Regions from separate parts of the Mesorhizobium sp. M0037 genome, predicted to be linked through region 3. Evidence: riboswitches for the same ligand, from Rfam matches in the RefSeq annotation. Region 3 holds a riboswitch; each other region holds the start of a gene.
What was found. A riboswitch is a leader RNA that binds a small molecule or an ion and turns the genes downstream of it on or off. The one in region 3 is predicted to bind cobalamin.
Positions count from the first base shown of each region.

Region 1 (7,514 bases), on a different contig from region 3:
CTGGCCGGCGACGCAGCCGGCGTCGACCTCCGAAAGCGAGAAGCGGATCGGCGTCACGGCTTCGACAGGTGCAGCGATGCCGTCCTCGACCGGGGAGGCAAACGGCGCCGGAATTTCCTCCACCACAGGCGCGGCAAAGCTCTCCTGATGGTATTTCGTCATGTCGAAGCCGGCGGCATCCAGCATGCCGCGCACGGCGCGCATGAACGGATCGGGGCCGCAGCAGAAGATTTCGCGCTCGCGGAAATCCGGAGCCAGCAAGGGCAGCCGGATCGCATCGATGCGGCCCATATGGCCGTACCAGCCTTCGCGGCTGGAACGTTCCTCGATCATGAAGCCGAGCGACAAGCCGGGCATATGGCCGCCGAGCAGTTCGAGTTCCTTGCGGAAGATGATCTCTTCGGCACGCCGCGCGCAGTTGACGAAACCGACATCGGTCCATGGCGCGCAGTCGTTCAGCCAGCGCAGCATCGACATCATCGGCGTCACGCCGGAGCCAGCCGAAATGAACAGGTATTTGGCCGCCGGGTGGCTGTGCAACGAGAAGTCGCCCGCCGGTCCATAGGCCTTGACATGCGAGCCGGGTGCCAGATGGTCGAACATCCAGCGCGTGCCGATGCTGCCGGCCTGCGCCTTGATCGTCACCGCGATCGAAAAGGGCCGCGATGGCGATGACGACAGCGTGTAGGTGCGCATCAGCGGCCCGTCCGGTGTCGGCAGTTCCAGCGTCAAGAACTGGCCCGGCTTGTAGCGGAACCAGGTCTGGTTGTCGGAGCGGAAGGTGAAGGTCTTGACGTCAGGCGCCTCGTCGCTGACGCCGATCACTTCCAGCGCCTGCAGCCTATCGTTCCACGGCGCCATCTGGTCAAGATGGCGATAGAGCCCAAGATCCGTCATCGCATTCATCCTCTGGTCCCTCTTCGCCTGCTCCAGCTCACGCGACGCTGCGCAGCGCCGGCCGGCCGCCTTCGGCAAGGCGCGGGCCGATGAAGGCCGCGTACCATTCGACGAACTGGATCACGCCGCCCTCGTGCAGCTCCGAATAGGGGCCGGGCTCATAGGCCGGAGACAGGATGCCAAAGGCGTTTTCCTCGACGATGCGGCGGTCCTGGTCGTTGGTCTCGGTCCAGACATGGGTGAGCTCCTCAAGGTTGTAGTCGACCCCCTCGACCGCATCCTTGTGCACCAGCCACTTGGTCGTCACCGCGGTTTCGGTGGCGCTGATCGGCAGCACCCGGAAGGTGACCGCATGGTCGATCAGTATGTGGTTCCAGGTCGTCGGATAGTGGTAGTGCATCAAGGTGCCGATGCGGTCGGCGGCAACAGTGTCGGACAGGTTCTTCGTCACCGCGCGCTTTCCCGACATCGTGTAGCTGACGGCATCGCGCAGCAGCGGCGCGCGGGTGGCGCGGTATTGCCCGGCCGGATCGATGCGGAACTTGCTCGGCAGGCCCGCCGCCTCGCATTTCGCCCAGTGCGCCAGCATCTCCGGATCGCTGTCGGCGCCCTGCACGCCGGTCACCGTCGGCGCTTCGGGGAATGTCTTGCACAGCTCCGGATGATTGCCGGCGCAGTGATAGCATTCGCGGTTGTTTTCCCAGACCAGCTTCCAGTTGCCCTTCTCGATGATGGTGCTCTCGAAGGCGACCTTGGCTTCATTCAGCTGGTGCGGCTTGAGGTAGGGCTCTATCATGGCGCGCATCGGGGCAAAGTCGGCAGGTTCTTTCGCCAGGCAGATGAAGATGTAGCCGCCGACGCTCTCGCAGGCGACGGGCTTCAGGCCGAACTGGCTCTTGTCGAAACCGTCGGCCATCTGGCGGGCAAACAGCAGCCGGCCGTCAAGCTCGTAGGTCCACTGGTGATAGGGGCAGACAAGCTTTGCCGCCATGCCCTTCTCAGTGTTGCAGACACGGCTGCCGCGATGGCGGCAGGAATTGTGAAAGGCGTTGATGTTGCCCTTCTGGTCGCGGACCAGCACCACCGGATAATCGCCGATCTGCACGGTGATATAGCTGCCGGGCTTCGGCAGTTCGCAATCATGGCCGATGAACAGCCAGTCGCGATACCAGATAAGCTCCATGTCGAGCTTGAAATAGTCCGGGTCGGTGTAGAAGGGCTGTTCCAGCGAAAAGCCTTGCTTGCGGCCGTTCAGGAGCCTCAGCATGTCGTTGCGCGTATCCATAGTTCTGTCCTCGTGGTTTAAGGACTGAACTTGGTGGTGATGGAGGAAGGATCGGACGCAGGCCGGCGCGGCGCCGGACATGCACTATCCACCTCTTGACCGCCCACCGCGATCAGTCGAGTCTATGCATCTCGGGCTGGTTTCCGGGCTCTGGAGTTGTCCTTGCGGACCATCGCGACACCTTCCCAGGCTGCTGCCCAGTGGTCTCCCGTTGCGACTTGAACTCCACCACCGTTGCGGGGGCAGCGCCGGATTCTGACCGGCTTCCCAATTCTCCGCTGCGTCGTCACGAAGCGGCACCTGAGATGCGATCATCTAATCACGGCAGCGATCGCGACGTCGGCATGAAAGCGACATCATATCCATGCGGCGCGACACGCGCGGCATACGCCCCCCGCCGCCGGTCAAAGAGCTGAGACGTTTCTTGCGACGCCATCATCGCCGTTTCGAATCGCTGCGGATCCAGTTCGATCGGGGGCAAAAGGGCTCAACGGTATCGAAAAGTTACTATTAGCAATCTCTAATCGAACCGAACGGTTCGTTTCTGTTGACAATGCGTGCAGGACGGTGTGAACGACGGCCCGGAAACCGACACCGGAGCGAACCACTCGGTTCGAAATAAGCAACTGAAAACAATGCGATAAATGACCATAGAGGAACTTCCTGGCACAATTTCAAGGTGCAGGACCGTGGTCCACACGGAACAACTTCGTGATTGGAAACCAGCCTATGGCTTTCCCACATCGGGGCTGTCCGAACGACGCGAATTCCTCCCAAGACACGCCGCTAGACGGACAGACAAACTGGAGTCCTAAAAATGAAAAAGATCATCCTCACTGCCGCAGCCGTTTTGGCGATCACGGGCAGCGCCTTCGCCGGTAGCGACAATTACGGTTCCAATGGTGCGAACCAGCCAGCCGTCTCGGTCGACAGCTCGTATACGGCTTCCATTCAGAAGCCGGCGCACGCTGACAAGCAGCCTGTCGTTCAGGGTGCCGACCGCGACCTCTACGGCAATCGCTGATCCCGACCAAAGGAGAGCGGCTAACCCGTCGCTCTCGGGATCCCAAAAAATTCAGGAGTGTTTGAAAATGAAAAAGCTCATCCTTGCTGCCGCCGCCGTTTTGGCCATCTCCGGCAGCGCTTTCGCCGGCAGCGACAACTACGGTTCCAACGGCGCCAACCAGCCAGCGGTTACGTCGACCGACAGCGGCCACACCGCTTCGGTTGAGAAGTCGGCTGCAGCCGAGCAGGCGCCTGCCCACGGTGCCGACCGTAACCTTTTCGGCCGCTAAAAGCCGGTTTCCAGCACGTGGCGGGCTTATCCGCTGCAGCTGGCGGCATCAGAAAAATTCAGGAGACTAAAATGAAGAAGATCGTTCTTGCCACCGCAGCCGTTCTGGCTGTTTCGAGCGCTGCCTTTGCCGGCAGCGACAATTATGGCTCCAATGGCGCCAACCAGCCGGCCGCTGCCGTCGACACCACCCGCACTTCGTCGACCGGCACCAACTCGGCGGTCTACAAGCTGCTGAACTCGTCGAACGACCAACAGAAGTTCGTTCCTCAGAGCAGCGACAGGGATCGGTTCGGCAACAACTAACAGCCGAAGCTTAAAAAAAGAGCGGCGGGCCTGGCCCGCCGCTCTTTTTTCATGCCTGTACGACGCAGCTATCTCAAGCCGCCTTCACTTCCACCGGCTTGAGCGAGAAGGAGTGCCCATCGGCGTCGAAGATGTGCAGGTCCCCGGCATCCGCGGTCAGTCGCAGCTTTGCCCCGCGCTTGACCTCGACATTGCCGGGCAGCTTGGTCACCAACGGCAGGTCAGCGCGGCCGATATCGACATAGACAAGCTGCACCTCGCCGAGTTGCTCGACATAGTCCACCACGCCCTCGAAAAGATATTCCGCGCCGGTGGCGGCCGACAGATCCTCCGGCCGCACGCCGAAGCTGACTGCCGCACCCTTGGCTGACGCCGGCGTTGCGATCGGCACCGTTGCCTTGCGGCCGCCGACATGGCTGACGATTGTCGGGTTGCCCGTCCTGTCGATTGTCGCCGGCAGGATGTTCATGGCCGGCGAGCCGATGAACTGGGCAACGAACAGATTGCCGGGCTTCTTGTAGAGGTCCATCGGCGTGCCGACCTGCTCGATATGGCCATCCTTCAGCACGACGATGCGGTCGGCGAGCGTCATCGCTTCGACCTGATCGTGGGTGACGTAGATCATGGTCGTGGCAGGCATCGATTCCTTGAGCTTGGCGATCTCGATGCGGGTCGCGACGCGCAGCGCCGCGTCGAGATTCGACAGCGGCTCGTCGAACAGGAACACTTTCGGATTGCGCACGATGGCGCGACCGATCGCGACACGCTGGCGCTGGCCGCCCGACATCGCCTTGGGCAGGCGGTCGAGATATTTGGTCAGCTGCAGGATTTCGGCGGCCTGCCGCACCCGCTTGTCGATTTCGGCCTTGCTTTCCTTGCCGATCTTCATCGAGAAGGCCATGTTGTCGTAGACGGTCATGTGCGGATAGAGCGCATAGGACTGGAACACCATGGCAATGCCGCGCTTGGAAGGCGGCACGTCGTTCACCACCTCGCCGGCGATCTTCAGCTCGCCGGAGGTGATCTCCTCAAGCCCGGCGATGGACCGCAGCAAGGTCGACTTGCCGCAACCCGACGGGCCGACGAAGACGATGAACTCGCCCGACTTTATGTCGAGGTCGATGCCGTGGAGAATGTGCAGATTGCCGTATGATTTCTTCACCTGTCTCAGCGTGACATCGGCCATAATTTCCTCCCAGTGATTTCCCTAGAGAACCTGGATTTCCTCAAAAAATCCAGTTTCGTCAAAAACTCAGTCGATGCGCCCGAACCAGGCGCCGTAGCCGCCGAGGCGGATGGAACCTGTGCCGGATTGTCCCGAAAAACCGTGCCCGGCCAATGGCAGCAGCGCCTGACCACCGAGATCGACCTCGGCCGGCTTGCTGGCCAGATTGAAGACGCAGACGATCTGCTCATTGCCCTCACGGCGGGTGAAGGCGACGGTGTCGCCCTCGCTTTCGATGAACTCGATGTCGCCTTTGGCCAGGGCCGGATGCTGGCGGCGGAAACCGAGAAAGCGCCGGTAGTGCTCGAGCAGCGAGGCCGCGTCGCCCTGCTGAACATTGACCGCTTGCGACAAGTGCTTGCCCGGCACCGGCAGCCAGGGCTTGGCCGTCGAAAAGCCGGCATTGCTGGCGGTTGCATCCCACACCATCGGCGTGCGGCAGCCGTCGCGGCCCTTGAATTCGGGCCAGAAGCGAATGCCGTAGGGGTCCTGCAGATCCTCGAACTGCAACTCGGCTTCGCCCAGCCCAAGCTCCTCTCCCTGATAGAGGCAGACCGAACCGCGCAGCGACATCAGCAGCGCCGAGATAACCTTCAGATAGGCGGCCGGGTCGGCCTCGTCGGCGGCCCAGCGCGAGGCCGGACGCATCACGTCGTGGTTGGAAAAGGCCCAGCACGACCAGCCGTCGCTGGCGACCTTGCCGAAGGCTTCCAGCACCTGGCGCACCTTGGCGGCGCTGATCTTTTCCGGCGCCAGGAAATCGAAGGAATAACACATGTGGACGCGTTTGCCGCCGGCGGTGTAGGCGGCGACCACTTCCAGCCCACGCTGCGAATCGCCGACTTCGCCGACCGCGGCGGCCGCCGGATATTCGTCGAGCAGCGCCCGGAACCGTTCGAGGAAGGCAAGGTTTTCCGGCCGGCTCTTGTCGTAGATATGGTCCTGGTAGTTGTAGGGATTGACCGCAGGTGCTGTCTGGTCGTTGCGCTCTTCGGGCGGCAGCGGCGGATTGTTCTCCAGCCCCTGGCTGTGGAAGTAGAAATTGATGGTGTCGAGGCGGAAGCCGTCGACGCCGCGCTCCAGCCAGAAGCGGGTGACGTCGAGCAGCGCGTCCTGGACTTCCAGATTGTGGAAGTTGAGGTCCGGCTGCTCGGACAGGAAATTATGCAGATAATATTGCTGGCGGCTGGTGTCCCACTGCCAGGCCGAGCCGCCGAAGATCGACAGCCAGTTGTTGGGCGGCGTGCCGTCCGGCCTGGCGTCGGCCCAGACATACCAGTCGGCCTTCGGATTGCCGCGGCTGGCGCGGCTCTCCTTGAACCATGGATGGTTGTCGGCGGTGTGCGACAGCACCTCGTCGATCATCACCTTGAGGCCGAGGTGATGGGCTTCCGCAACCAGCGCGTCGAAATCGGCGAGCGTCCCGAACATCGGGTCGACGTCGCAATAGTCCGAGACGTCGTAGCCGAAATCCTTCATCGGCGACTTGAAGAAGGGCGAAATCCAGATGGCGTCGACGCCGAGCGAGGCGATGTAGGGCAGCCTGCGGATGATGCCCTTGAGGTCGCCGATGCCGTCGCCATTGGAGTCCTGGAAGGAGCGCGGATAGATCTGGTAGATCACCGCGCCCCGCCACCAGTCGCGATCGACGGCGAGATCGGGCTTCGAGGTCGCCTTCAAAGCGGCTTGCATAAGTCTCAACCTCCTTTGACCGAGCCGGCCAGCAGCCCGCGGACGAAATAGCGCTGCAGCGAGAAGAACACGATCAGCGGCACGATAATGGTGACGAAGGCCGATGTCGTCAGGATTTCCCAGTCGCCGCCGCGCGAGCCGAGCAGCGCGTTGAGCTTCGCGGTCAGCACGATCTGGTCCCCTTCGGTACCGAGGAAAACCATTGCCACCAACAAATCGTTCCACACCCACAGGAACTGGAAGATTGCAAAGGACGCCAGCACCGGGAAGGACAGCGGCAGCACGATCTTGACGAAGATTTCGAAATCGCTGGCGCCGTCGATACGCGCCGATTCCATGATCTCGCGCGGCAGGCCGGCAATATAGCTGCGCAGGAGATAGATGGCGAAGGGCAGGCCGAAGCCGGTATGCGCCAGCCAGATGCCGAGATAGGTTTTCGACGGCACACCGAAGAAGATGCCGACGCCGTTGTAGATCTTCAAAAGCGGGATCAAGGACATCTGCAGCGGCACGACCAGCAGGCCGATGATTGTGGCGATCAGCAAGGCGCGGCCGGGAAAACGCATCCACGCCAATGCATAGGCGGCGAAGGCGGCGATCAGGATCGGGATGACCGTCGCCGGGATGGTGACGGTCAGCGAGTTTATGAACGAGCGGCCGATACCCTCCGAAAACAGCACGGTCTTGTAATTGTCGGTGGTGAATTTCGGTGGCGCCGACGAGGCGTAATAGACGCGCTGGCCACGGTCGCCTTCGAAAGCCTTGGGCGAACTCATGACGAACGTTCCGTCGGCATTGAGCTGCAAGGTCACGCC
Region 1 is NZ_JAMYVB010000018.1:122,856-130,369, forward strand. It holds gene NKJ78_RS24435 (FAD-binding oxidoreductase) at 1-897, opposite strand, end outside; gene NKJ78_RS24440 (aromatic ring-hydroxylating oxygenase subunit alpha) at 935-2,182, opposite strand; cobalamin riboswitch at 2,300-2,501, opposite strand; gene NKJ78_RS24445 (DUF680 domain-containing protein) at 3,000-3,206, shown strand; gene NKJ78_RS24450 (DUF680 domain-containing protein) at 3,274-3,477, shown strand; gene NKJ78_RS24455 (DUF680 domain-containing protein) at 3,549-3,782, shown strand; gene NKJ78_RS24460 (ABC transporter ATP-binding protein) at 3,856-4,968, opposite strand; gene bglA (beta-galactosidase BglA) at 5,035-6,699, opposite strand; gene NKJ78_RS24470 (carbohydrate ABC transporter permease) at 6,705-7,514, opposite strand, start outside.
Region 1: it holds a riboswitch for cobalamin, as region 3 does, so the genes downstream of both, NKJ78_RS24440 (aromatic ring-hydroxylating oxygenase subunit alpha) here and NKJ78_RS14885 (DUF1636 family protein) in region 3, are expected to answer to the same signal.

Region 2 (7,514 bases), on a different contig from region 3:
TTCGGCTGATTGGAGATAAATGGAACGCACTCGCACCTTATCGTTACAGTATAGCGTTCGAGAATACTCGTGCTGATTACTATTTTACAGAGAAGCTTATGGACTGCTTCGTCGCTGAAACAATGCCGATCTATTACGGCAGCCCGGCAATCACGAGGTTCTTCCCTTCGGACTCTATGGTTCTGATTGACCCAGAGGACAAGAACGTAATCCAAAAAATTCAAGAAATCATCAACTCAGACCTCTGGAAGGAACGTCGCGGCGCAATAAGAGAGGCGAAGCGGCTAGTCCTCGAGAAATACAATACGTTTGCTTATCTCGCGGGCTTCATCGAAAGCGTTCAGGATAAACCCTTACCGCCAGAAATTATACACATCGAATCGCCTGAAGTTGATTTTGCAACAGACGAATGAATTAATCCAACGCTCGCTTCGCGTGCCCGGCGGTTGGTGGTCTGGCGAGATCGGTGCGGAGCGCTCGGCGGAGAATGCCTGCTGCGCAGACGGGCCGGCACGGGCGCACAAGGTCATGCGCCCCCGGCTGCCGCTGATCAGACGAACTGGGGAAGGCCAGGAACGGAATTGAGGACCTCGTCCACGAGTTCGTCGCCGGCATGTTCCTTGGCGCAGGCGATCGTCTCGTTGGCGAGGGCGGCGATCTTTGCCATGCTGAGACCCTCACCCATCAATTGCTGCCCGAGCCCCATAAGGCCGCCACCCTCTGGGTCGTCGCCATGATACTTCGCTACTAATTCCGAAGCTCCCGGAATGGCCTCGATCATGCGCGCGCCGGGACCGTCGGCCGCGTGGCTCCGCAGGAAACCCAGCATTAACCCAACGGCCTTCTCTGCGAGAGCCGGGCCGATGCCGGCACCAGTGGCGATGCGCGGTAAGATTTCTTCCATGCAGGGTCTCTCTCTCTTTGATTAGGTTTACAAGTGGCCGGTCCGGCGCCCCGCGCCCTTGGCCGAACCACAATGGAACTCCACTAAATAGGCCAGCGGAAGTGCTATTGCGCCTAAAACCGCCTCTGTCAACGCAAGCTGCGTCGGAAGTGCGTGTTTCGCAAACCGAAGATCATTGCAATTCACTTCAGTACGCATTGGCAACCGCACAGTTTGCGTTGGCTCGCTTATGGGCCAATGCCCCCCGCCCGTCAAATGATGACGACAACGTGGTCGGCGCCTAGGATCTGTGGATCAAGGTGAGGCAGTTACAGCGGGTGGACCTGCTCAAGCGCGGCGCCGTCGACACAAAGGGCTAGATTGGCGATACTGCGCGTGTTGGCCATGTCTTTCCTGGCGTGATGGGATGTTCGTAGAAGCGGAGCTATATGCCGGTGTGACGGTCCACCAAGGCGGAACGCCTATTCCGATACGAGATCCATACTGTCGTATAGACCGTCGCTGCTTAGGTGTTGAAACCGCCATCGCTGGTGACATCACAATGTGCAGTCGGCGGGTGTCGACAAGGCCGATTGCGTAATCAGCAGGTCAGGAGGAACGAATGAACCCTGACGTTTCAGAAGCTCACTTTTCGCAAGGCGTGCAGCGCACATCGTGCAAGAGATTGCCAGTCTTGCGGATGCTGTCGACTTTCTCAACCTTGGCTGGAAGATCGCAGTGACCGAATCTACGAAGCCGCCCTCAGGGCGTGCTTTGATGCATACAACCGGTTGCCGACCAGGGATACCCCTCCTCCCTGAAGTCCAATCGAGAAGAGCGATCCTTCCAAGAGGGTCCAGCTCAGCTGCGAAAACAGGTGTGAGACCCCTCAAGCTGATCTAGCTCAGGGCGTTCATGAGCCGCAGATCGCATAATGGCTGCGTGGACGACGCAGGAAGACCAATTATGAAAATCCTATTCAGTACGATGGCTGTCACCTTGCTGGCACCCACCGCCTTTGCTGCGGATTCGATCCCCACCGACCTCAGAGATACGGCATTGGCCACCTTCACGGCTTTGCCATCCACCACGCCGACAGTCGCCAACAACCCGATCACCCCGGAAAAGATCGCTCTCGGCAAGGCACTGTTCTTCGATCCACGCGTCTCGGCGTCAGGCGTCTTGTCGTGCAATTCATGCCACAACCTGGCCACCGGCGGCGACGACAATCACGAAACCTCGATTGGCCATGGTTGGCAGAAGGGACAGCGCAACGCGCCGACTGTACTGAACGCTGTCTTCAACATCGCCCAGTTCTGGGATGGTCGTGCCGAAGACCTGAAGGCTCAGGCGAAGGGACCGGTCCAAGCCGGGATCGAAATGGCCAATACACCGAGCCAACTCATCGCCACTCTCAAGTCCATGCCGCAATATGTCGAGTGGTTCGATGCAGCTTTTCCGGCTGAAGCCGATCGGGTCACCTTCGACAACTTCGCCAAGGCGATCGAAGCCTTCGAGGCGACACTGGTCACACCTGCCCCGTTCGACAGCTTCCTGAATGGTGATGAGGTTGCCATGACTTCCGAACAGAAACAGGGCCTGGTGCTTTTCATGGACAAAGGCTGCTCGTCCTGCCATGCCGGCATCAACGTTGGTGGGCAAGCCTATTACCCATTCGGCCTCGTGGAACGGCCCAGCGCCGAAGTCCTGCCGGACAAAGACAAGGGCCGATTTGAGGTCACCAATGCAGCCGACGATTCCTATGTCTTCCGCGTGGCGCCGCTGCGCAACGTTGCACTCACCGCGCCATACTTTCATACGGGCAAGGTTTGGGATCTGAAACAGGCCGTCGCCATTATGGGGACCACCCAGCTCGGCGTAGTACTGGCGGACGAAGAAGTTGACCTGCTTGTTGCCTTCCTCAACTCGCTGACCGGAGAGGCACCTGACGTCGCCTATCCCATCTTACCCTCAGAAACGGCGACAACGCCCCGGCCTGTAACGCAGATCTCAGGAAAATAAGGGCCAACTGGCTGCGGACTCGCAATCGAAAATGATTGGCGATTTTTACTTGGCGACACGAATTGCGACGTCCATCTCCGCGGGACGCTAGCGATACCCGGACCCTGCCACCTCGCCCGTAGTCTGCGCGATCAACTGGGGGCGGACAGACGCAGCACCATATATTGTCGCTGCCTGAGCGAACGCGCCAAGCAGTCTACTTTGAGAAACGACGCGTGTCCGATTTGTTCGAGGCGCGGGGCCTGTATGTCCCCAAGGAACGATATTATAGCGTAGTGCCACATTTATATTTCTGCGGGATTAAGACACGTGCCGTAGGGAAATTGCACATTTGCGCCGAGTGGCTCATTTCCAAGAGTGTGATCGGTTTGGCATATTCCCGGCCGACATCCGCCAGCCGGCAACTCCCCACACGGTGAGGAAGAGAAGCCTCACGCCTGCACTTTCTGCCGGAGCGCGCGTGCTGCAGCGACCATGTTAATGAGGGCAGGGCGGACCTCCTCCCATTTGCGTGTTTTGAGGCCACAGTCCGGGTTTATCCACAGTTGGCCGTCGGACAGTCGCTCGCGGGCAAGCATGACTAAGTCCGAAATCTCGCCGACTTCCGGGACGCGTGGTGAGTGAATATCATAGACGCCAGGACCGATTTCGTTCGGATATTTGGAGCTCGTGAAGGCGTCCAACAGTTCCATCTTCGAGCGCGACGTCTCAATCGAAATGACATCCGCATCCATTCCAGCGATCGCGTGAATGATCTCGTTGAACTCCGAATAGCACATGTGGGTATGAATTTGAGTCGCGTCCTTTACACCCGTTGAAGCGATCCGGAAACATTCGACAGCCCAGTCGAGATAGACTTTCCAGTCAGATTGGCGCAGTGGCAATCCTTCGCGAAACGCGGCCTCATCGATCTGGACCATCCTTGCGCCGGATCTTTCGAGATCCGTCACTTCGTCGCGGATGGCGAGCGCGATCTGGCGGCAGGCTTCGGAGCGGGGTACGTCGTCGCGAACAAAAGACCAGTTGAGAATGGTGACTGGGCCTGTGAGCATTCCCTTCACGGGCTTTTCCGTAAGCGACTGGGCGAATTGCCACCAGCGCACTGTCATCGGATTGCGCCTCGATACGTCGCCGAAAATGATGGGGGGACGCACGTAGCGCGACCCATAGCTTTGTACCCAGGCATGTTGGGTGAGCGCGAAGCCGGACAACTGCTCGCCGAAATGCTGTACCATGTCGTTTCGCTCGAACTCACCATGCACCAGCACGTCCAGCCCGATCTCTTCCTGCCAGCGAATTGCAGCCTCGATCTCCTTCTTCAGGAACGTCTCATAGTCGACATAGCTCAGCTGGCCCTTCGCATGAGCGGCCCGCGCCTTGCGTACCTGCGGCGTCTGCGGGAAGGACCCGATGGTCGTCGTCGGGAACGGCGGCAGCCCGAGTGAGCCGGCCTGGACTCTGGAGCGCTCGCCAAAAGCGCTCTCTCGTCGCTTCGCGCTGTCCTCAATGCTAGCGATCCGCCCCTGAACAAGCGGGTCATGGATCCTCGTGGATGTCACGCGCGTGGCGGCAGCCTCGGCAGACGCTTTCAACGCGCCTGCCACCGCATCCCTGCCTTGGGACAGGGCCCGGGCCAGCAAGACCAGCTCGTCGGTCTTCTGGGCCGCGAAGGCGAGCCACGACCTGATGTCCGCGTCGAGTTCCGTCTCCATGCGCAGATCAATCGGCACATGCAGCATCGAGCAAGAAGGCGCGATCTCGACGCGGTCCAAGGGCCAGCCGGCGACGATCGGTTTGATGCGGTCGAGAATGGCGGGCAGGTTCGCACGCCAGACGTTGCGGCCATCGATCAAGCCAAGCGAGAGCACCAGATCCTTCGGAGCGAGCCGAGCCACCGTTTCCAGCTGCTCGGGAGCGCGCACGAGATCAATATGCAGGCCGGCCAGGGGCAGAGAAATCGCGGTTTCGAGATTGTCTCCCAGCGACCCGAAATACGTAGCCAGCATGATCTTCAGCTCGGGCGCGGCTTTCGACAGCTGGCCATAGGCGAATTCGAACGCAGCTCGTTCGTTCGGGTTCAGATCGAGGACAAGCGCTGGCTCATCGATCTGCACCCAGTCGGCTCCCGACAGCTTCAGCCTCTCCAGAAGCTGCTCGTAAACCGGCAGCAGCCGCGGTAGGAGCGCGATGGGACCGAACCCCTCGGCAGGCGATTTCGCCAGCTTGAGGAAGGTGATGGGTCCAAGGATGACTGGGCGTGTGTGAATGCCGAGAGCTTTAGCCTCGAGGAAGTAATCGACCGGCTTCGATGACGAGAGGGCGAACGTCTGATCATCATCGAGTTCCGGCACAATGTAGTGGTAGTTGGTGTCAAACCACTTGGTCATTTCCATCGCGGTTACACCAGGTCCATGAGCCTCCTCCTGGTAACCAGCGTGTCCACAATCCTCCGTCTGACCCTGGTTGCCGCGCGCCATTGCGAAGTAGATGTCAAGTGGGACCTCGCCGCTATTCCAGCCGTAACGGGATGGAACGGCCCCGACCATGGCTGCGGTGTCGAGCACATGGTCGTAAAGCGAGAAGTCGTTCGACGGGATTTTCGACACGCCGCGATCGCGCTGCTCTTCCCAGCTAGCGGCACGGAGCGCCTTCGACGTCGTGAGAAGGTCGCCAGCGGACGATGTTCCGGACCAGTAGCTTTCAAGCGCGAATTTCAGTTCTCGCCGACGACCGAAGCGCGGCACGCCGAGCGTTGCTACAGGAATTTGCTGAGAGACAGTCATGTCATACCCCGATGATTGGGGCGTCGGTGACAAGGAAGGCGCTAGCAGGCCGGCATCAACGCCGGGTTGCAGCGGCCACCGAGACACCCCGCCCGTGGACGTAATTCGCGTGGCAGGTCTCCTGGCTCGCGGGGTCATAGCCTCTACCCGTCTTCCTGAGGGTATTCGCCTCAGTGACGTGTGTTGGCTCGCCGCTAACAGTTGCGGGGGCAGCGCCGGCATCGCACCGGCTTCCCTCTTAGCTCCGCTGCGGCAGCGCCGCACGCGAGAACCACGACACGCAGACAATCACAGCAGTTCGCTCTTTTGTCAATGACGCATAACGAAATGTTTATGTCGTTATGTGATCGCGCTTTTACGCCTTTGTCTAGCATTGTGAAATATTCAGTCTGCTGCCCGCATTCGGCATCGTGGGACGTGATCGCAAGTCAGGTCCGACGGACGCCGCGAGTTCTCCGTTACCTCAGGAACCTTACTGGCCTTCCCCAAGCTGAGCTTCTGGAAAATGCTGGTGACGATCTGGATGACGGTGAATGCCGTCATGGCAAGCACGCTTTGCACCGCTCCTCCAGCGAGCTTCACGGCAGCAGCATGGGTCAGTTCTCCGAAGCGAATGGCTGTCGCTATCAGCGAGCTTTGACAAAGTTCCGCCACTGCGGTCATCGCGTCAGTAGGGCGGCTGGTTAGTTGCCCGCGCATCTACAGCAACCCAGCCCCTTCCGCCTCGCGGCGCAAATTCTGCCTTGGCCTTGGGCCGATCTGCTGGATCACCAGGCCGGCCGCCAGCGAGCCAAGGTCGCCGCAGGTCTTGAGGTTGCGGCCCTGCGTGTAGCCATGCAGGAAACCGGCGGCGTAGAGGTCGCCGGCGCCGGTGGTGTCGACCAACTCCTTGATGGCGGTCGCCTCGATGACCACGGTCTCGTCGCCGCGCACGATCACCGAGCCTTTTTCGGAACGGGTGACGGCGGCAATCTTGCAGTCCTTGCGGATCTGAGCCAGCGCCTCGTCGAAGGATTTTGTCTGGTAGAGCGACTTGATCTCGTGGCTGTTGGCAAAGACGATGTCGACAGTGCCCGAGCGCATCAGCTCGAGGAACTCGTCCCGGTAGCGGTCGACGCAGAACGAATCCGACAACGTCATCGACACTTCGCGTCCGGCCTCGTGTGCGAGCTTCGCCGTCTGCCGGATCGCCTCCTTGGCGCGCGGCGGATCCCACAGATAGCCCTCGAAATAGGTAACCTTGGCGCCGGATGCCTTGTCGGCCTCGACATCCTCAGGGCCAAGCTCGACGCAGGCGCCGAGATAGGTGTTCATCGAGCGCTCGCCGTCGGGCGTGACGAAGATCATAGAGCGCGCCGTCGGCGGCTCGCCCTTGAGCGGCCTGGTGTCGAAGGCGACACCCTGTGCATGGATATCGTGCGCATAGATTTCGCCCAGCGCATCGTTGGAGACCTTGCCGAAGAAGGCGGCGCGTCCGCCGAAGCTGGCTACGCCGGCCGCCGTGTTGCCGGCACTGCCGCCGGAGGCCTCGATCGCCGGGCCCATGCGGCTGTAGAGCAGTTCGGCGCGGCGCGTGTCGATCAGGTTCATCGCGCCCTTGATGATGCCGTTGATCTCGAGGAATGCCTCGTCGCACTGGGCGATGATGTCGACAATGGCATTGCCGATGCAAAGCACGTCATAATCCGGCATCAATGTCTCCGCCAAAAAACCCGAGCCGGCTTCTCGCCACGCCTGCCAGGCGCGGGTCTGCCCGGTGGAAATGGGCTTTCCGCTTGCCGATCCGTTCGCCGGCGGCTCTCACGGGGCGGCGAGTCCTGCCTCGC
Region 2 is NZ_JAMYVB010000011.1:204,663-212,176, reverse strand. It holds gene NKJ78_RS18515 (glycosyltransferase family 10 domain-containing protein) at 1-413, shown strand, start outside; gene NKJ78_RS18510 (hypothetical protein) at 551-904, opposite strand; gene NKJ78_RS18505 (cytochrome-c peroxidase) at 1,850-2,905, shown strand; gene metE (5-methyltetrahydropteroyltriglutamate--homocysteine S-methyltransferase) at 3,337-5,688, opposite strand; cobalamin riboswitch at 5,783-5,979, opposite strand; gene NKJ78_RS18495 (adenosine kinase) at 6,388-7,380, opposite strand; gene metK (methionine adenosyltransferase) at 7,489-7,514, opposite strand, start outside.
Region 2: it holds a riboswitch for cobalamin, as region 3 does, so the genes downstream of both, metE (5-methyltetrahydropteroyltriglutamate--homocysteine S-methyltransferase) here and NKJ78_RS14885 (DUF1636 family protein) in region 3, are expected to answer to the same signal.

Region 3 (7,514 bases):
TTGTTGGTCAGCGTTCCCGCCACGATCATGATGTCGGACTGGCGCGGCGACGCGCGAGGAGCCACGCCAAACCGCTCCGAATCATAGCGCGGCATCGAGGTGTGGATCATCTCGACGGCACAGCAGGCGAGACCGAAGGTCATGAACATCAGCGAGCCGCTGCGTGCCCAGGTGATCAGCGCCTCGGTCGAGGTGACCAGAAAACCCTTGTCGGCCAGTTCATTGTTGATCTCGAGGAAGAACGGATCGTCGGAACCGACCGGACGTCCGGTATTGGGGTCGATCAGGCCTTTGGGCTTCGGCGCGACGAGCGTTCCGGAACTGTCGTTCAATCCCATTCCAGCGCTCCTTTTTTCCACTCATAGGCAAAGCCGATGGTCAGCACCGCCAAAAACACCATCATCGACCAGAAACCGAGCATGCCGATCTTCGAGAACGACACCGCCCACGGAAACAGGAAGGCCACTTCCAGATCGAAGATGATGAACAGGATCGACACCAGGTAGAAGCGGATGTCGAATTTCATCCGGGCATCGTCGAACGAGTTGAACCCGCACTCGTAGGCGGAAAGCTTCTCCGGATCGGGATTGCGATAAGCCACCAGAAACGGCGCGATGATAAGCGCCAGGCCTACAACTGCGGCCACGGCGATGAAGAGGACGATGGGCAGGTATGAACTGAGGAGTACGTTCATGCTCGGCTTTCCGTTGGCGGCCAATCCACTTTGATTACAGCAACCAACCCTAATGCGGAAGCGCGACAGTTTAACCGCTGAACCGTTTTAGGTGCCTTTGCTGCAACGCGGCGAGGGTTAGCGCACGGCTTTCAGCGAAGCAAGTCAAACCTTGTTCAAAAGACAGTGCTGGACGGCAGGCCGGGAAAAACTGGTCCGATCTCCTCCTGTTTGATTTCCTTCATCTTTCACTCCACTTTTGTCTCCTGACACATCTCCCGCCATTTGCCTGCTAGCATCACCGGAATCGCCGGCTAAAGTCGGGAAAATGGTTCGAGGCAAGACACTTTGACGAAGGACAAAATCTCACTCCCGACGGCCAGGCGCATCGCGCTCGCCGCGCAAGGATTTCTCGATCCGCGCCCGGGCGGCACGCCCGATCGCCGCCACCTCGCCCGCGTGCTGTCGCGCACCGGCTTGCTGCAGATCGATTCCGTCAGCGCGGTGGTGCGCGCCCACTATATGCCGCTCTATTCGCGCCTTGGCCCCTACCCGCTCACCCTGCTCGACAATGCCGCAATCACCCGCAAGCGCACCGTGTTCGAGTACTGGGCGCATGAGGCCTCGTTCCTGCCGGTCGAGACCTACCCGTTGATGCGCTGGCGCATGCAGCGCGCCGAGCAGGGCGACGAAATGTATCTCGGCCTCGCCAAATGGGGCCGCGAGCACGCCGCCTATATCGAAGAGATCTACCGCGCGGTCGCCGAGCGCGGCCCGATTGCCGCTTCGGCACTGGAAGGCCAGAAAGGTTCGGGCGGCTGGTGGGGCTGGAGCCACGCCAAGCACGCCTTCGAATGGCTGTTCTGGGCCGGACGCATCACCACGGCGCACCGCCGTGGCTTCGAGCGTTTCTACGACCTGCCCGAGCGCGTGCTGCCGCAGGCGATCCTCGATCTGCCGGTGCCGGCGGCCGAGGACGCGCACCGCGAATTGCTGCGCATTTCCGCCCGCGCCCACGGCATCGCGACGTCGGGTGACCTGCGCGATTATTTCCGCTTGTCGCCGGCCGACATGAAGGGCCGGTTGGAGGAACTGGTTGAGATGGGCGAGTTGCTGCCGGTAAACGTCGAAGGCTGGGACAAGCCGGCTTACCTCTATAAGGACGCCCGTCTGCCGCGAAAGATCGAGGCCCGCGCGCTACTGGCGCCCTTCGATCCGGTGGTCTTCGAGCGCTCGCGCACCGAGCGCCTGTTCGATTTCCACTACCGCATCGAGATCTACACCCCGGCTGACAAGCGCCAATATGGCTACTACGTGCTGCCCTTCCTGCTCGGCGACCGGATCGTCGCCCGCGTCGATCTCAAGGCCGACCGCCCGGCCAGCGTGCTGCGCGTCCACGCCGCCTACGCCGAACCCGGCGCGCCGCCGGAAACTGCCGCAGAGCTGTTCGAGGAATTAAAGCAGATGCAGGGCTGGCTTGGCCTTGAGCGCATCGAAGTGGCGCCGACCGGCAATCTGGGGAAACCCCTGGCCGACATCGCCATGTCGTAGCAGCGCGTTGACACAACTCCCCGCAACAGCCTAAATCCGCTCCAGACGGTCCCCTGCCCGCAACGGCAAGGGCCAAGAGGGAATGCGGTGCGGGACGAAAATCCCAAATCCGCGGCTGTCCCCGCAACTGTAAGCGAAGAGCCAAGGCCGAAAGCCACTGGGTAACACCGGGAAGGCGGCTAACCAAGGCGATGACCCGCGAGCCAGGAGACCTGCCGTCTGAGACAAAGTATCCGATCGCCTGGCGGGTTTCCGGGCAAGGAGCACGGTTTTTGGACCAGAACAGCAGTTTTTCGGCTGGCACAGCGGACATTGCGTCCAGGGACAACGACGCCCTGACCGGCGTGACCGTCATCGTCTGCGCCTCCTGCCGCGATGAGACCGGTTCCGACGCCCATCCGCGCGCCGGCGAATTGCTGGCTGAGGACACACGCCGCGCCGCTGCTGGCGATATCCGGGTCCGCACCGCCGAATGTCTCGGCAATTGCAAGCGCCGCCTCAGCGCCGCGATCCTGCGCGATGGCTGCTGGAGCTATGTCTTCGGCGATCTGACCGCAACCAGCGGCGCCGACCTCGTTACCGGCGCAAAGCTCTTCGCGACTTCGGCCGACGGCCTCATCCCGTGGCGCGGCCGGCCCGATAGCCTCAAGCGCGGCCTCGTTGCCCGCATCCCACCCCTCGACATGCTGAAGGACTGACGATGAACGCTTCAAACCCGGCCGCCAACCTCTCCCGTGTTCCCTGCACTGTCGTTACAGGCTTCCTCGGCGCCGGCAAGACGACGCTGGTCCGCCATCTCCTGGAAAATGCCGGCGGCAAGCGCATCGCCATCATCGTCAACGAGTTCGGCGACATCGGCATCGACGGGGAAATCCTGAAAGGCTGCGGCATCGACACTTGCCCCGAGGAAAACATCGTCGAACTGGCCAATGGCTGCATCTGCTGTACAGTCGCCGACGATTTCGTGCCCGCGCTCGACAAGATCCTCGCACTGACGCCGAAGGTCGACCACATCCTGATCGAGACCTCGGGCCTGGCTCTGCCCAAGCCGCTGGTCCAGGCATTCCAGTGGCCGAGTGTGAAAAGCCGGGTAACCGTCGACGGCGTCATCGCCGTGGTCGACGGCCCGGCGCTGGCGGAGGGACGCGTTGCCAACGATATGGACGCCCTGCAGGCTCAGCGCGCTCAGGACGAAACGCTCGACCATGACGATCCGGTCGAAGAAGTCTTCGAGGACCAGATTGCCTGCGCCGACCTGATCATCCTGTCGAAGAGCGATTTGATGGACGCCCCCGGTTCGGCCCGCGCCAACGCCATCATCAATGAGCATTCCGCTCGCGCGGTAAAAATCGTGCCGACCGCGCATGGCAAGGTCGATCCCTCGGTGCTGCTTGGCCTCGGTCTCGCCGTCGAGGACGACATCGAGAACCGCAATTCCCACCATGACGGCGCTTTCGACCACGAGCATGACGATTTCGACACCTTCATCGTCGACATCCCCTCGATCGCCAATCCGGACGAACTGGCCAGGCGCGTCGCCATGGTGGCCGAGGAAGAGAATGTGCTGCGTGTGAAAGGCTTCGTCGATGTCGGCGGCAAGCCGATGCGGCTTTTGCTGCAGGCCGTCGGCCCACGCGTCAACCATTATTATGACCGCGCCTGGACGGCCGAAGACGATCGCCGCTCGCGTCTCGTCGTCATTGGCCTGAAGGGGCTGAACCGCCCGGCGATCGAGCGTATACTCGCCGGCTGATCTCAGGAGCAATTCCAGGAAAAGTGTGAAACGGTTTTCCCAGAGGAATTGCGTAAAAACAAGGAGATAGAGCGGCTCGCCGTTTCCGTGAAACGGTGAAACGCGCTAAGCCGCGATGCACATACTCACCACCACATCCGCGTCGCTCGACGATCTCGCCGAGCCAGTTGATCTCCGGCAGACGCCGGCGGATATCGTGGCGCTGTCCTTCACCGACAGCGACCTCGCCGGCCTCGCGGCGGGCTGGAAGGCCGATGCTGCCCGCCTGCCGTCAATGCGGCTAGCGGCGCTGCGCGACCTGCGCCATCCCATGTCCGTGGACCTCTGGATCGACAGCGTCGCTCGCTACGCCAAGGTGATTTTGGTGCGCATCCTCGGCGGCTACGACTGGTGGCGCTATGGCTGCGACCAGCTTGCCGCGACTGCCCGTGCGAACGGCATCAAGCTGGCGCTGCTGCCTGGTGAAAGCCACGACGAGGATCTCAGGCTGATCGAAGCCTCGACGCTGCCGCGCGAGGATCTGGACGTCCTGCTTGGTTATTTCCGCGAGGGCGGGCCGGAGAATATGACAGCGCTGATGCAGCGGCTAGCGGGGTTGGCTGGGTCCGATGTGGCGGCGGCTGAGCCGGTCAGCGTGCCGAAAGCCGGGTTTTATGAGCCTTGCTGCGGCGTGGTCGAATTTGCCGATGTCGGCGTTCCGTCACACCCCCCTCTGTCCTACCGGACATCTCCCCCTCAAGGGGGGAGATCAGCCGTCACCAAAGCCGGCTCCTCTTCGGCCCCGTTGAACAGGAAGCTGTCTGGGTCATCTAAGATTGGCGAAACCGTCGACGACAGCTCAATCTCCCCCCTTGAGGGGGAGATGTCCGGCAGGACAGAGGGGGGTGTGACAGAACTCCACGCTGATAACCCCATCGTCCCCATCCTCTTCTACCGCTCGATGCTGCTGGCTGCCGACGTCGCCCCCATCGACGCGCTTTTTGATGCACTCCGCCAGCGCGGCATGAGACCGGTCCCGATCTTCGTCTCCAGCCTGAAGGACCCGACGTCGCTGGCCTTCGTCGAGACCGCGCTCGCCTCGCTCAACCCCGCCGCCATCATCACCGCAACCGCCTTCGCATCCGGCGCCGAACCCGGCGTCCAAACCCTGTTCGACCGCGCCGGCGTGCCGGTCTTCCAGGTCATCGTCGCCACCACCCGCCGCGACGTCTGGGACAACAACCAGCGCGGCCTGGCGCCCGCCGACCTCGCCATGCATGTCGTGCTGCCCGAACTCGACGGCCGTATCCTTGCCGGCGCGATTTCCTTCAAGGGCGAGAGCGAGACCGACCCGGCGCTCGGCCACCGCGCCTTCGCCAACCGCCCGGAACCGGATCGCGTGGCGCAAGTGGCGGACAGGCTAGCGGCGTTCACACGGTTGCAGCAGACGCCCCGCGCGACGCGTAAGTTGGCGATCCTCATTCCGGACTATCCGAGCGCGCCCGGCCGCACTGGCTATGCAGTGGGCCTGGATGTGCCGTCCAGCGTGCTGGCCATGCTGCATGACCTGAAGGAGCAGGGCTATCGGGTTGAAGGGATTCCGCAAACGCCGCGTGAGTTGCTGGACGCGTTGGAGCGGAGAGGCGATGGGCTGGGGTTGGAGGAGTATCTGGACTTCTCAAAGGATTTGCCGGCTGACGCACTGGCTGCAGTCGAGGCGGCATGGGGCGCCCCTTCACCCTCCCGCTTGTGGGGAGGGTCGGTTCGCGACATTCGCGAAGCGGATGGCGCGAAACGGGGTGGGGGTAGCGGTGCACCACCCCCACCCGGCCCTGCGGGCCACCCTCCCCACAAGGGGGAGGGTAAGAGCGGCTTCCCCTTCCGCGCCGCCACCTTCGGCAACATCACTGTCGCTCTCGCCCCCGACCGTGGCCGCTCGGCCGACCGGCGCGCCGATTACCACGACCCGACGCTGCCGCCGCGCCACGATCTGCTGGCCTTCGGCCTGTGGCTGCGCAAAGCGCTCCGCATCCATGCTCTCATCCATGTCGGCGCTCATGGCACGCTGGAATGGCTGCCCGGCAAGACGGTAGCGCTCTCACAAAACTGCTTCCCCGAGATCGTCACCGGCTCGTTGCCCGTCATCTACCCCTTCATCGTCTCCAATCCCGGCGAAGCGGCGCAGGCGAAGCGGCGTATCGCCGCCGTCACGCTTGGCCATCTGCCGCCGCCGCTGACCGGTGCCGGCCTCGACGAAGGGCAGCACAAGCTCGAACGCCTCGTCGACGAATATGCCCAGGCCGACGGCCTCGACCGCCGTCGCCGCGACCGCCTGGCAAAACTGATCGTCGACACGGCGCAAAAGACCGGCTTCGCCTCCGAAGCCGGCGTCGCCGGAACCGATGCGCCCGACGAGGCGCTGCGCCGCATCGACGCCTGGCTCTGCGACCTCAAGGATTTCGCCATCAAGGACGGCCTGCACATCTATGGCCGCGCTCCCGACGACGAGCCCGACGCCATGCGCGTGCAAAGCGCGGAGGCCGAGAAAGCAGCACTTCTTGCCGCGCTCGACGGCCGTCACATCAAGGCGGGTCCGGCGGGCGCACCGGCGCGTGGCCGCTCCGACGTGCTGCCTACCGGCCGCAACCTGTTCACCTCCGACCCGCGCACCATGCCGACGCCGACCGCCTACGATCTGGGAAAGGCGGCGGCAGAAGAAGTCGTGCGCGGCTATATGCAGTCGCATGGCGACTGGCCGCGCTCGCTGGTCATCGACCTCTGGGGCTCGGCCTCGCTGCGCACCGGCGGCGAGGAGATCGCGCAAGGCCTGGCGCTGATGGGCTGCCGGCCGCAATGGGATTCGGCCACCGGCCGCATCACCGGCATCGAAGTGCTGCCGCCGGCCACGCTCGGTCGCCCGCGCGTCGATGTCACCTGGCGGATTTCGGGTCTGTTCCGCGACATGTTCCCGACCCAGATCGCGCTGATCGACGCCGCTGCCAACGCCGTTGCCGCGCGCGACGAGGACGATTCGGAAAACCCGCTCGCCGCCAGAACCCGTGCCGATGGCAAGATCGGCCCGCGCATCTTCGGCACCTCGCCCGGCACCTATGGAGCCGGCGTCGAGGACCTGTTGTCGAGTGGCGACTGGGCCGCGCGCGAAGAAATCGGCCGCGCCTATCTCGATGCGACATCGCATGCCTATGGCGGCGCCGAGGGCGAAGGCATTGCCTCCCCCGGCGCTTTCGAGACCCGCATCGCCGAGGCCGATCTGCTCGTCCACACCGGCGACGATCCCGGCCGCGACATTCTCGAGGGCTCCGCCGACGTCGCCTTCATCGGCGGCTTTTCGGCGGCGCTGGCGGCACTGGGCCGCAATGCCGACGTGATCGTGCTCGACACCACCGACCCGCAAAAGCCGAAGCCGCGCTCGGTCGGCGAGGCTGTGTCGCGGGTTGTGCGGGCGCGAGCCGTCAATGCGCGTTTCATCGCCGGCCAGATGCGGCACGGCCCGCGCGGCGCCTCGGAATTCGCCGAGACCGTCGACCGTCTCATCGG
Region 3 is NZ_JAMYVB010000008.1:179,015-186,528, reverse strand. It holds gene NKJ78_RS14900 (NuoB/complex I 20 kDa subunit family protein) at 1-338, opposite strand, end outside; gene NKJ78_RS14895 (NADH-quinone oxidoreductase subunit A) at 329-694, opposite strand; gene NKJ78_RS14890 (winged helix-turn-helix domain-containing protein) at 1,022-2,224, shown strand; cobalamin riboswitch at 2,254-2,458, shown strand; gene NKJ78_RS14885 (DUF1636 family protein) at 2,497-2,922, shown strand; gene cobW (cobalamin biosynthesis protein CobW) at 2,925-3,977, shown strand; gene cobN (cobaltochelatase subunit CobN) at 4,093-7,514, shown strand, end outside.